2 regions of the Georgenia soli genome follow, and region 1 is predicted to be linked to the other one. Evidence: riboswitches for the same ligand, from Rfam matches in the RefSeq annotation. Region 1 holds a riboswitch; the other holds the start of a gene.

Region 1 (5,015 bases):
TCACCACGGTCGTCCGCGACATCGCCGGCGAGGTGCCTGCCGACCTGCACGGCGCCCAGAACCCGGCCACCGCCCACGACCTGGAGCTCTACCGCCGCACCGGCGCCGTCGTGGACGCCTCGCAGGACCCTGCGGTCGCGCAGGCCCGGGACGGGCTGGCGCCGTTCTTCACCGGGACCGCGTCCGCCACGTGGTCCTACGAGGCGACGCAGGAGCCGACGCCGTGAGCGACCGGGACCTCCCGCTGCGCCTCGAGGCGCTGGCCGACGAGATGGCCGACGTCGCCGCCCGCGCCCGTGCCGTCGGGCAGGAGCTCCTGCGTGCCGGCGAGCAGACCCCGTGGGCGTCGGTCGCGGCGGACAGCTTCCGTGAGGACCTGGCCCGCACCGCCGCCGACACGGAGCGCACCGTGTCCCTCGTCCGGGCGCTGGAGACGGACTTGCGGACGCAGGCTCAGGAGGTGCGGGAGACGTTCGCGCTGATCGACGCGGCGCGGGAGTGGGTGGCCGAGCAGGCGGAGTCGGCGCGCGGGCTGCTTCGCCGAGCGTGGGACGGCGTCGTCGACGTGCTCACCGGCGACGTCGACCGGGCCCGCTGGGTCATCGACGTCGCCGGTGCAGGGCGGGACGACCTCGACCCGGGCTGGCTGGACGCCGCCCGCGCACTGCGCGACTGACCGACCGCCCGCTCAGCGGTTCCAGGGCACGTCGGCGGGGCCGCGCCCCTCGTCCCCGGCGCGGGCCGGCACGACCATGACGGGTGAGATCGCGTGGTGCAGCACCGCCTGGCTCGTCGAGCCCAGCAGCAGCCCGGCGAAGCCGCCGCGGCCGCGGGAGCCGACGACGATGAGCTCGACGGCGGTGGAGAACTCGGCCATCAGCGCGGCGGCGTTGCCGTCCAGCGCGTGCTGACGGACGCGAACCTCTCGACCGGCGACCGCGGACTCGACGGCCACGCTCAGCCCCTCGCGCACATCGGCGAGCACCTCGTCACGGTCGACGGCGGCCGGGAGCCAGGCCATCGCGCCGGCGCCCGTCGCGATCGGGACGGCGGCGACGGCGGTGAGCTCCGCGTCCCACAGGATCGCCTCGTCGACGGCGCGGCGCAGCGCGATGCGGGCGGACTCGGAGCCGTCGACGCCGACCACGATGCGCCGGACGGGTGTGAACTCTCGGCCGGCGCGCAACGGCACCACCACGGTCGGGCAGTGGGCGTGAGCGGGCAGCGCGGAGGAGACGGTGCCCAGGAGCCGGTCGGTGAACCCGCCGCCGCCGCGGGTGCCGACGACGACCATGCTCGCCTCGCGGGAGAGGTCGACGAGGACTCCGGCGGGGTCGCCGGTCTCGAGCGCGGAGGTCACGACCAGGCCTGACCCGGCTGTGCGGGCCACCGCCTCGTCGACGACCGCCTGGGCGCCCTGCTGGATCGCGGTGTCGTCCATCGCGGCGTACCCGCCGTCGAGGGAGGCGGCGGTGAACGACGGCAGCGCGTAGGCGCACACGACGTGCAGGCGCCACCCCGAGCGTCCCGCCTCGGCGACCGCCCAGTCCACGGCACCGAGGCTCGCCTCCGAACCGTCCACCCCGACCACGACGACCTTTTCGCGGGTCATGGTTCCGCCTCCTTCGTTGACCGAGCGTTGACCATCAGGTGCCTTTTCCGGAACCCTATCGGCACCCGACGACCTCGACACCGGGACCTTGGAGGGCATGTCGCCGAACGGCCGAGGGAGCTCCGGCGCTCAGAGACGGCGGTGTGGCCCGGTCGAGAGCGACGGAGCCCGGGTGGCGGAGACCGAGCACGCGGAACCGGCGTTCCGCGGCCTGGGCGGAGCCGGCGTTCCGCGGCCGGACACGACGACGGCGGCCCGCCCCTCGAGGGGGCGGGCCGCCGGCGTGTGCGGTGGGCGGCCGTGGGCCGCGGGTCACCCGGGTGGGTGCGTCAGGCGACGCGGATGAAGACCGGGTTGGAGATGTAGATCGGGGACTCGTACAGGGCGGTGCCCGGGCTGCGGGCCGCGATGTGCTGGCCGTTGCCGGTGTAGATGCCCACGTGCCCCGGGCCCCAGACCAGGTCGCCCGGACGGGCCTCGGCGGCGGAGACCACGGTCCCGGCGTAGCGCTGCTCCCCGGAGGTGCGCGGGAGGCTGATGCCGACCTGGGCGAAGACGTACTGGGTGTACCCCGAGCAGTCGAACCCGGCCGGGGTCGTCCCGCCCGAGACGTACGGGGTGCCGACGTACTGGCGGGCGATGTTCACGATCGCCGACGCCGACGCCGAGGGGGCCGGCGCGGCCGGGGCGGCGGCGGGGGCCGCGGCCGCGGCCGGGGCGGCCGCCGCGGGCAGCGGGGCCCGCTCGGCCGTGCGGGCCGGCGCGGACGCGCGCTCGACGACCGGGGCCGGCTCGGGCTCGGGCTCGGGGGCGGGGGTCGCCTCGGCGGCGACCTCCTCCACCGACCAGGTCACGTCCGCCGGCACGGACACCGACGGGGTCGTCACCATCGCCGAGAGCGCCTCGGAGGTCAGCGAGGTCACGTCGACCTGGGGCAGGGCCTGGGTGGACCCGGACTCCGGGGCCGCCGCGGCGGTGGTCGCGGCCATGGTGATCGCCAGCCCGGAGGACGCCACCGTCAGCAGCGAGCGGCGGGCCGTGGGACCGGAGACCAGGGACGACAGCGGGGTGGACGGGCGCCGGGCGGCGCGGTGCCGCGCACGCGCGGCGGAGGTCATGGCGGTGCTGGTCAAGACGAAGGCCTCTCCTGGCTGCCTACGAGGTGAGCTGTCGGGTTCGGGCGGGAGAACGCCCGGCACGCACCCGGCCCCGAAGGACCGGCCACGCACTTCACCCCAAGACCCGGACCACGATCCGGGCCACGAACACTGGGTCCCCCGTCCCTGCCGCGGGATCTCGCACCGACCCCGGGCGGCGGCAGGGTTCGGCATCCCGCCCGGAGACTCCACGAGGAGGGTTCGTGAAGCGAGTAGGACACTACCCAGGGAGATCGCCGGATGTCACGTTTGGATCACGACCGTGTCTCACCTCACCGGTCAGGCCCCGTTTCCCGGACACACCGCCGCCGTATCGGGCCAGGACAAAAGGCCCAGGTCGCGCGGGCGCGAGTGCGGAGTCGGAGGGGCGAGGGGTTCGCTCCGAGAGCCCGCGTGACGGGATACCGGACGACGTCCTGTGACATAGCCCACGGCACCGACCCGGCGAACGTCGTCGTCACGTCGCGATCATCTGCACGCCCGCAGCAGGACAGATGTCCCCGTATGTCCCGGTTCGCCTAGGAGCTCGGCGAGGAGCGGGGCAGCGGGCCACGAGGGCCGTCACGTGAGCAGCCTCAGCCCGTGAACGGTCAGCGGGGTAGGGACGCCTGAGCGGGGTAGGGACGGCTCAGCGGGTCACGAAGGCTCAGCGGGTGACGAACAGGTGCCGGGTGATCTCCTCCGGCACGTCGAGCTCGACCTCGGCGCCCGGCGCGTGCAGGGACACCAGGTCCACGCCGCCACGGATCCGCAGCTCCAGCCGCCGGCCGGGACGCAGCCCGGCCTCGGCCATGCGGGCGAGCAGGTCGACGTCGACCTGCAGCGGCTCGCCGATCCGCTCGAGGACCACGACGTAGTGGTCGGCCTCGGCTCCCCCGGCCGCGGCGGAGGGGGCACCGGCGGGCTGGAGCTCGGCAACGACGTCGGAGAGGGATCGCACCGCCGGCTGCGGCGGGGTCGGCACGATGCTCCGGTCCAGGTCCGCCAGGCCGGGGATCGGGTTGCCGTAGGGGTCGACGTGCGGGTGGTCGAGCAGGTCGAGGAGGCGGCGCTCCACCCGCTCGCTCATCACGTGCTCCCAGCGGCACGCCTCCTCGTGGACGTGGGGCCAGTCCAGGCCGACCACGTCGACGAGCAGCCGCTCCGCGAGCCGGTGCTTGCGCATGACCTTCGTGGCCTTCTCGCGGCCCTCGTCGGTGAGCTCGAGCTGGCGGTTGCCGGTCAGCACCAGCAGCCCGTCCCGCTCCATGCGTGCGACGGTCTGCGAGACGGTCGGCCCGGAGTGCCCGAGACGCTCGGCGATGCGGGCGCGCAGCGGCACGACGCCCTCCTCCTCAAGCTCGTACACCGTCTTGAGGTACATCTCCGTGGTGTCGATCAGGTCGCTCACGTATCAGCCGCTCCTTCTGCCAGCGCCGGCACCGCCTGAGCCGGCGCCCAAGCCTCCGACCCCCAAGGATAGGGACGAACCACGGCGACCGGGGCGTTCGTCCAGCCCCGGGGGCGAGGCGGACGACGGCGGGGGCCCGGCAGACGCCGGGCCCCCGCTGACTCAGGACGGGGTCACTCGGCGTTCTCGGAGAACGTCGGGTCGACGTAGTCGGCCTGGGGCAGCGCCTCCGCGTACTCCAGCGCGCCGGACTCCATCCAGATCCGCTCCATCCCGGCCAGCTGGTCGGGAAGGGGCGCGAGGTCCGGCAGCCACGTGTACAGCGGCACCGCGGCAACCTCCTCGGCGGTCTGGCCGGTGGCGGCGCCGATGATCTCGAGGTTCTCGTCGGAGTACCTGTCCTCGCCCTGCAGATCCTTCGCGGCGCGCGCCAGGGCGTTGAAGAAAGGCTGGGCCAGATCGGACGAGACGAAGTCCCCTCCGTAGATCACGCCGGTACCGGAGGTGCCCTCGGGCGGGACCCCGTACGAGACGCCCGTGCCGTCCTCGAGCGCGAGGGTGGAGAACGGGGCGCTGATGAGACCGGCGTCGATGCTGCCGTTGGCGATCGCGGTGGGCATGTCGGGGTTGCCCAGGTTGACGATCTCGACGTCGTTGATCGTCAGGCCCGCCTCCTCGAGCGCGAGGGCGAGGAGGTAGGCGCCCGTGCCGCCGGGGCCGCCCGCCGCGCCGACCTTGCGGCCCTCCAGGTCGGCCACGGAGGCGATCTCGCCGGAGTCCACCAGCTTCGAGCTGACCACCAGGTCGGTGGGCGAGGACTCGGTGTTGCCGTCCGAGACGCCCATGGAGCCGACGA
Region 2 (5,015 bases), on a different contig from region 1:
GGTTCCGACCACCCGGGTCTGGCCCAGCGCGGCCGTGTGCGGCGCCGCCGGCAGCGGATGAAGGCGCTGGCGCTCCGCGGCGAGCATCTCGGCCGGGACCCGGCCCGTCTCGCGGTGCCGGCGCGTGTTCACGCTCTCGCAGAAGTCCTCGCAGGCGCCCTGCAGCTCGGCGAACGAGGAGTACGCGCTGCGCAGGTTCGCCTCCGTCGGGACCAGGTCGGCCTTGGCGATCCGCACCGTGTTCTCCGCCCCACCCTTCGACTCCGGGTCGAACGGGACACAGGTGTGAACCTGCAGCCCGTAGTGGCGTCCTGCCTCGACGATCTGCGGATGACGCACCGCCACCCCGGCGACGTGATCGACCGTGACGGTCCTGGCGTTGTCGGTCAGCACGTACGTCGGCGCCCCACCGATGCGCCGCAACGTCGCGTCCAGGCACGCGATCAGCGTCGCGAGGGTCTGGTCCCAGGCCGGGATCACCACCCGGAACCGTGACCAGGCCAGCCAGGCGCAGAACAGCACCGTCCGCCTCGGCTGCCCGTCCGGGCCCGGCACCTTCGGGCCCTCGCCCCAGTCGAACTGCAACCACAGCCCCGGCTCGGTGATCCACGGGCGGTAAGTGCGCCGGTTCCCCGCCCGCCAGGCCGCCTTGACCTGCGCGACCGCCCGCCGGGTGGAACGCTCGGTCCCGGTGAAGCCCAGCGCGACCAGGCGTTCGTGGACCACGTCGGCGCGGACCTTGCCGCAGGAGCGGTCGACCCACTCCTCGACCTTCGGCAGATACGGATCGATCATCCGCGGCCGCCGCGCCGGGCCCATGACCGGCCGGCCCGCGTCCCGCGCCGCGACGTAGCGGCGCACCGTCTTCGGATCGACCCCGGCCAGCTGCGCCGCCGAATGCGCGCTGCCCGTGGCATCAAACGCTTCGAGAATCTCCATGACTTCCCTGTCAGACTTCTTCACGCGTCCCTCCGGTCGGAGTGCTCAAGGTGGTCAGAGACCTCGAGCAAATCCCCGGAGGGACGCACATCTCGGGACCGACACGACATCAGCCCCACGGCCACAGACAGGGAGATCAGCTGTCCGTCAGCAGGGAGACGTCATGTCCGCCGACAGGGAGGCTGGCATGTCCGCTGGCAGACGGCGAGAGCGCTGCACCCGCCAAAAGCGATGGCGAGCGGGGCTGCTTCATCGAACGTAGCCGTGAGTGCACCGTCGAGGAGCCGCTGAGCGGCCTGGGAGTTGCGATCCTCGAGCTGCGTGTGGACCGGGTCGAGCGACTCCCCCGGACCACCCTGGGCAAGAGTTCTCTGATCGGCGCGCTTCCATCCGGCCCTGGGAGTGCCCCCCGACATCGAGGTCGGCGCCCTGACGGGCGGCTCCTGCCGCGCTCTGCTGGTCAGCTCAGGGACAGCGAAAACCGGCGATGGTGCGCACCCCATCGCCGGCCGCCGTGAGCTGCGGGATTCCGAGTCCAGCAGCACCCGCCTACCTTTGGCTTCTCAGCTGACTCTGATGAACACGGGGCTGGAGTGGAAGATCGGTCCCTCGGTCAGCGGGGTGCCCGGCTGGCGGGCGGCGATGTTGTTGCCGTTGCCGGTGTAGATCCCGACGTGACCCGGCCATGTCACCAGGTCGCCGGGCCGGGCCTCGGCGGCCGATACCCGCGTGCCGGTGGAGGCCTGCGCGCCTGAGGTGCGGGGCAGGCTGGTCCCGAACTGGGCGAAGACGTAGCTCGTGAACCCCGAGCAGTCGAACCCGGCCGGCGTGGTGCCGCCCCACACGTACGGGACGCCGAGGAACTGGCGGGCGTAGTCGACGATCGCGCTTCCCGAGGCCACCGGCGCTTCGACGGCTCCGGCACCTACGGCTGGGGCGGCGTCCGTGCTCGGCAGTTCCGTCCTCTCCCCCGCGCGGGAGGCGGCTGCGCCCGGCCGTTGGGGCGCAGGCTCGGGTTCTGCGCTGGGCGGCGGCGGTGGTGGTGTCGCTTCTGCGGTCGCGAGGTCCACCTCCCACTCGGCGTCGGAGGTGACTTTGACCGTCGGGGTGGCCAGGAGAGCGGTGGTGGCTTCGACGACCGCCGTCGAGATGCTCACGCTCGGCAGCGCTGCGGTCTCCGTGGTCGCGTCGGCGCTGGTTGCGGCCATCGTGAGGACGAGGCCGGACGAGGCCACCGCTGCGACACCACGGCGAGTGGTCGGGGCGAGGTTCTCGATGGCTGCGGTCAGGGGGGTGCTGGGGCGGCAGGGCGCGCGGTGGCGCCCACGGTTGCTGGGGGACAACGAACTACCTCTCCGAGTTCCCTGCGGGGTGAGCTGTCGGGTTGGGACTGGAGAGGCCCCGTGCTTCCGCACTTCACCCCAAGCCCGGAAAGGGCCGCATGCGTTGGTTTCCCCGCCCCTGCCACTGGAGCGCGCGATGCCGGGCGGCGGCAGGGTTCGGTCTCCGCCCGCATCTTCCGGACGGGATTGCCCGGGAGCAAGGCTCACGCTAAGAGCCTGGACACGTCCATGTCACGGTCCGATAACGATTCTTCATCGAACCTTCATGACAGCTGCCCTCTGGGGCTTTGCACGGGAAGTTGCTTAGCCCAAGCCCCCCCATGGCCGTTGGTGTTCCCGGAGTGAGGAGCGCTGAACACGTACGCAGTCGCGGCGGAGAATGTGGAGAGGTCACGGGTGTCTGGAGACCGCCGGCCAAGCCCTTAGCCCGTGGGGCACTGGCGCTCGGCCGGGTCCTTGAAGGCCGGGACCGGGCGTGCGGCGGCCTCCTCCGGGGTCGCCGCGATGCCGTTGCGCTGGATGTCGGTGATGAGCCAGTCCATCTCCCGGATCTCCCGCCGCTGCGCCTCGCTGATCCCCACGGCCAGCTCGCACACCCGCACGTCCTCGATGCCCGCCCGTTCGGACCGGGTGATAGCCAGGGAGTGGTGCGGGATCATCCCGCGCATGAAAGCGGTGTCGTCGACCGTCACCTGGCTGCGGTCCAGGTAGGCCCCGCCTCCGAGCAGCACGAGGCTGACCGCGACCACGGCGATGTTTGCCCTGGTGCTGCGGTACATGTTCAGCATCCACGCGAGCATGACCAGTCCCATGGCACCGCCCATGGTCAGGGCCATGAACACCCGGCTCTGGCTGAAGCGGATGTGGCTCCACTCCCACGAGCCGACGAACATCACCCAGTACATGACCACCATGCCCGTCAGGATCATGGCCGCGAACCGCAGGTACATCCCCCTGGAGCCGTGCGACTGCCCGCCTCCACCGTGCTGCCCGTGCCCCTCCTCTTGCGTAGCGTCGTCGTCCGCTCGGTCCGCCACTTTCACCACTCCTTGTTCGGTCCCTGGTTCCTCGTCGCCTTCCGGTCCCTGGGCGGTCCCCCAGGCCGGACGGGCCGTGGCGTCAGCCGACGGCCGCGAGGAGGTCCTCGCACGCCTGCTCGCACGCCCGGCAGGCCTCGGCGCAGATACGGCAGTGCTCGTGCATCTCGGCGTGCGACTCGCACTCATCCCCGCAGGACCGGCAGGCCTGTACGCAAGCCTGCAGCAAGGCCCGGGTGACGTTGGCGTCGTAGCCCGTGTGCCGGGACAACACCCGGGCGGTGGTGTCACAGACGTCCGCGCAGTCCAGGTTCGTCCGGATGCACTTGCGCAGCTCGGCGACCATGTCCTCGCTCAGGCACGCGTCCGCGCAGGCAGTACAGGCCTGGGCGCACGAGACCAGCGCCTCCACAGTCCTTGCCAGCAGCTCCCGGTCGAGGTTGATCTCGGCGGGGTACGTCTCCATCATCTCGACAGTCCTCATCGGTCGTCCTTCCTCTGGAGGTGTTGATTCGGCATGGGGCGACGGAGCCCGCGGCTCTTCGACGCTAGGTCGGTGATTCAGGGCTTGCACTCCGGGCGAGGCGGTTCGGTGATGAAGATTTGATGAAGATCCCGCCGCTATTTCGGCACGGTCTGTCTGAGCCGGTCCTCCCGGCCGGATCCCGTCGGGTTGTCGGGGCAGGATGTGCGGCATGAGTGCGACGGATCGTGGTGCCCGGGTGCTTGTCGTCGAGGACGAGGAACCGCTCGCCAAGCTCGTCGCGAGCTACCTGCAGCGGGACCGCTTCGAGGTGGAGCGCACGGGGGACGGCGCCGACGCGCTGGCGCTCGTCCGGCGGTGGGACCCGGACGTCGTCGTGCTGGACCTGGGTCTGCCGGGGATGGACGGGGTGGAGGTGTGCCGGCAGGTCCGCACGTTCTCGGACTGCTACATCATCATGCTCACCGCCCGGGCAGAGGAGGTGGACAAGCTGGTCGGGCTGTCGGTGGGGGCGGACGACTACCTGACGAAGCCGTTCAGCCCCCGCGAGCTGGTCGCCCGTGTGCGGGTGATGCTGCGCCGGCCCCGACGGTCCTCCGGGGAGGGCGAGCGGGAGGTGGCGCTGACGTTCGGGTCGCTCGAGGTCGACGTCGCCGGTCGGGAGGTGCGCCTGGGTGGTGAGCCGGTGGAGCTGACCCGTACACAGTTCGACGTGCTGGCGGCCCTTGCCACGCGCCCGAGGATGGTCTTCTCCCGCGAGCAGCTCATCGAGGCGGTGTGGGGCCCGGGCTGGGTCGGGGACGAGCACCTGGTGGACGTCCACATCGGGCACGTCCGCCGCAAGCTCGGCGACGACCCCGCCGACCCGGTCTTCATCCGCACCGTGCGCGGGGTCGGCTACCGCATGGGGCCGGGCCGGTGAGGATCGCCCGGTGGGGCCTGGCGGCCCGGCTCCTCGCCGCGATCGTCGTGGTCGTCCTGGCGGGGTCGGCGACCGCCTGGGCGGTCGCCTCCGCGATCGGCCCGGCGGTCTTCCACCTCCACATCGAACAGTCCGGTACCTCCGACCCGGGCGTGGTGCGCCACTCCGAGGAGGCGTTCGCCACCGCCTCGGCCTACTCCCTCGGCCTGGCCCTGGCCGCAGCCCTGGCCACCTCCGTGCTGGTCAGCATCTTTCTCACACGGCGGATCGCACACTCGCTGGACCCGGTG

Evidence for each region. A riboswitch is a leader RNA that binds a small molecule or an ion and turns the genes downstream of it on or off. The one in region 1 is predicted to bind cyclic di-AMP.
Region 2: linked by a shared signal. The riboswitch ahead of ATJ97_RS01350 (C40 family peptidase) and the one ahead of ATJ97_RS06975 (C40 family peptidase) in region 1 are both predicted to bind cyclic di-AMP.

Annotation. Positions count from the first base shown of each region.
Region 1 covers NZ_PDJI01000004.1:1,262,583-1,267,597, forward strand. The annotation lists gene ATJ97_RS06960 (hypothetical protein) at 1-227, shown strand, start outside; gene ATJ97_RS19430 (hypothetical protein) at 224-676, shown strand; gene ATJ97_RS06970 (universal stress protein) at 689-1,612, opposite strand; gene ATJ97_RS06975 (C40 family peptidase) at 1,942-2,745, opposite strand; cyclic di-AMP (ydaO/yuaA leader) riboswitch at 2,750-2,923, opposite strand; gene ATJ97_RS06980 (metal-dependent transcriptional regulator) at 3,416-4,159, opposite strand; gene ATJ97_RS06985 (ABC transporter substrate-binding protein) at 4,333-5,015, opposite strand, start outside.
Region 2 covers NZ_PDJI01000003.1:139,058-144,072, forward strand. The annotation lists gene istA (IS21 family transposase) at 1-939, opposite strand, end outside; gene ATJ97_RS01350 (C40 family peptidase) at 1,503-2,147, opposite strand; cyclic di-AMP (ydaO/yuaA leader) riboswitch at 2,286-2,429, opposite strand; gene ATJ97_RS01355 (DUF305 domain-containing protein) at 2,705-3,232, opposite strand; gene ATJ97_RS01360 (four-helix bundle copper-binding protein) at 3,402-3,803, opposite strand; gene ATJ97_RS01365 (response regulator transcription factor) at 4,015-4,725, shown strand; gene ATJ97_RS01370 (sensor histidine kinase) at 4,722-5,015, shown strand, end outside.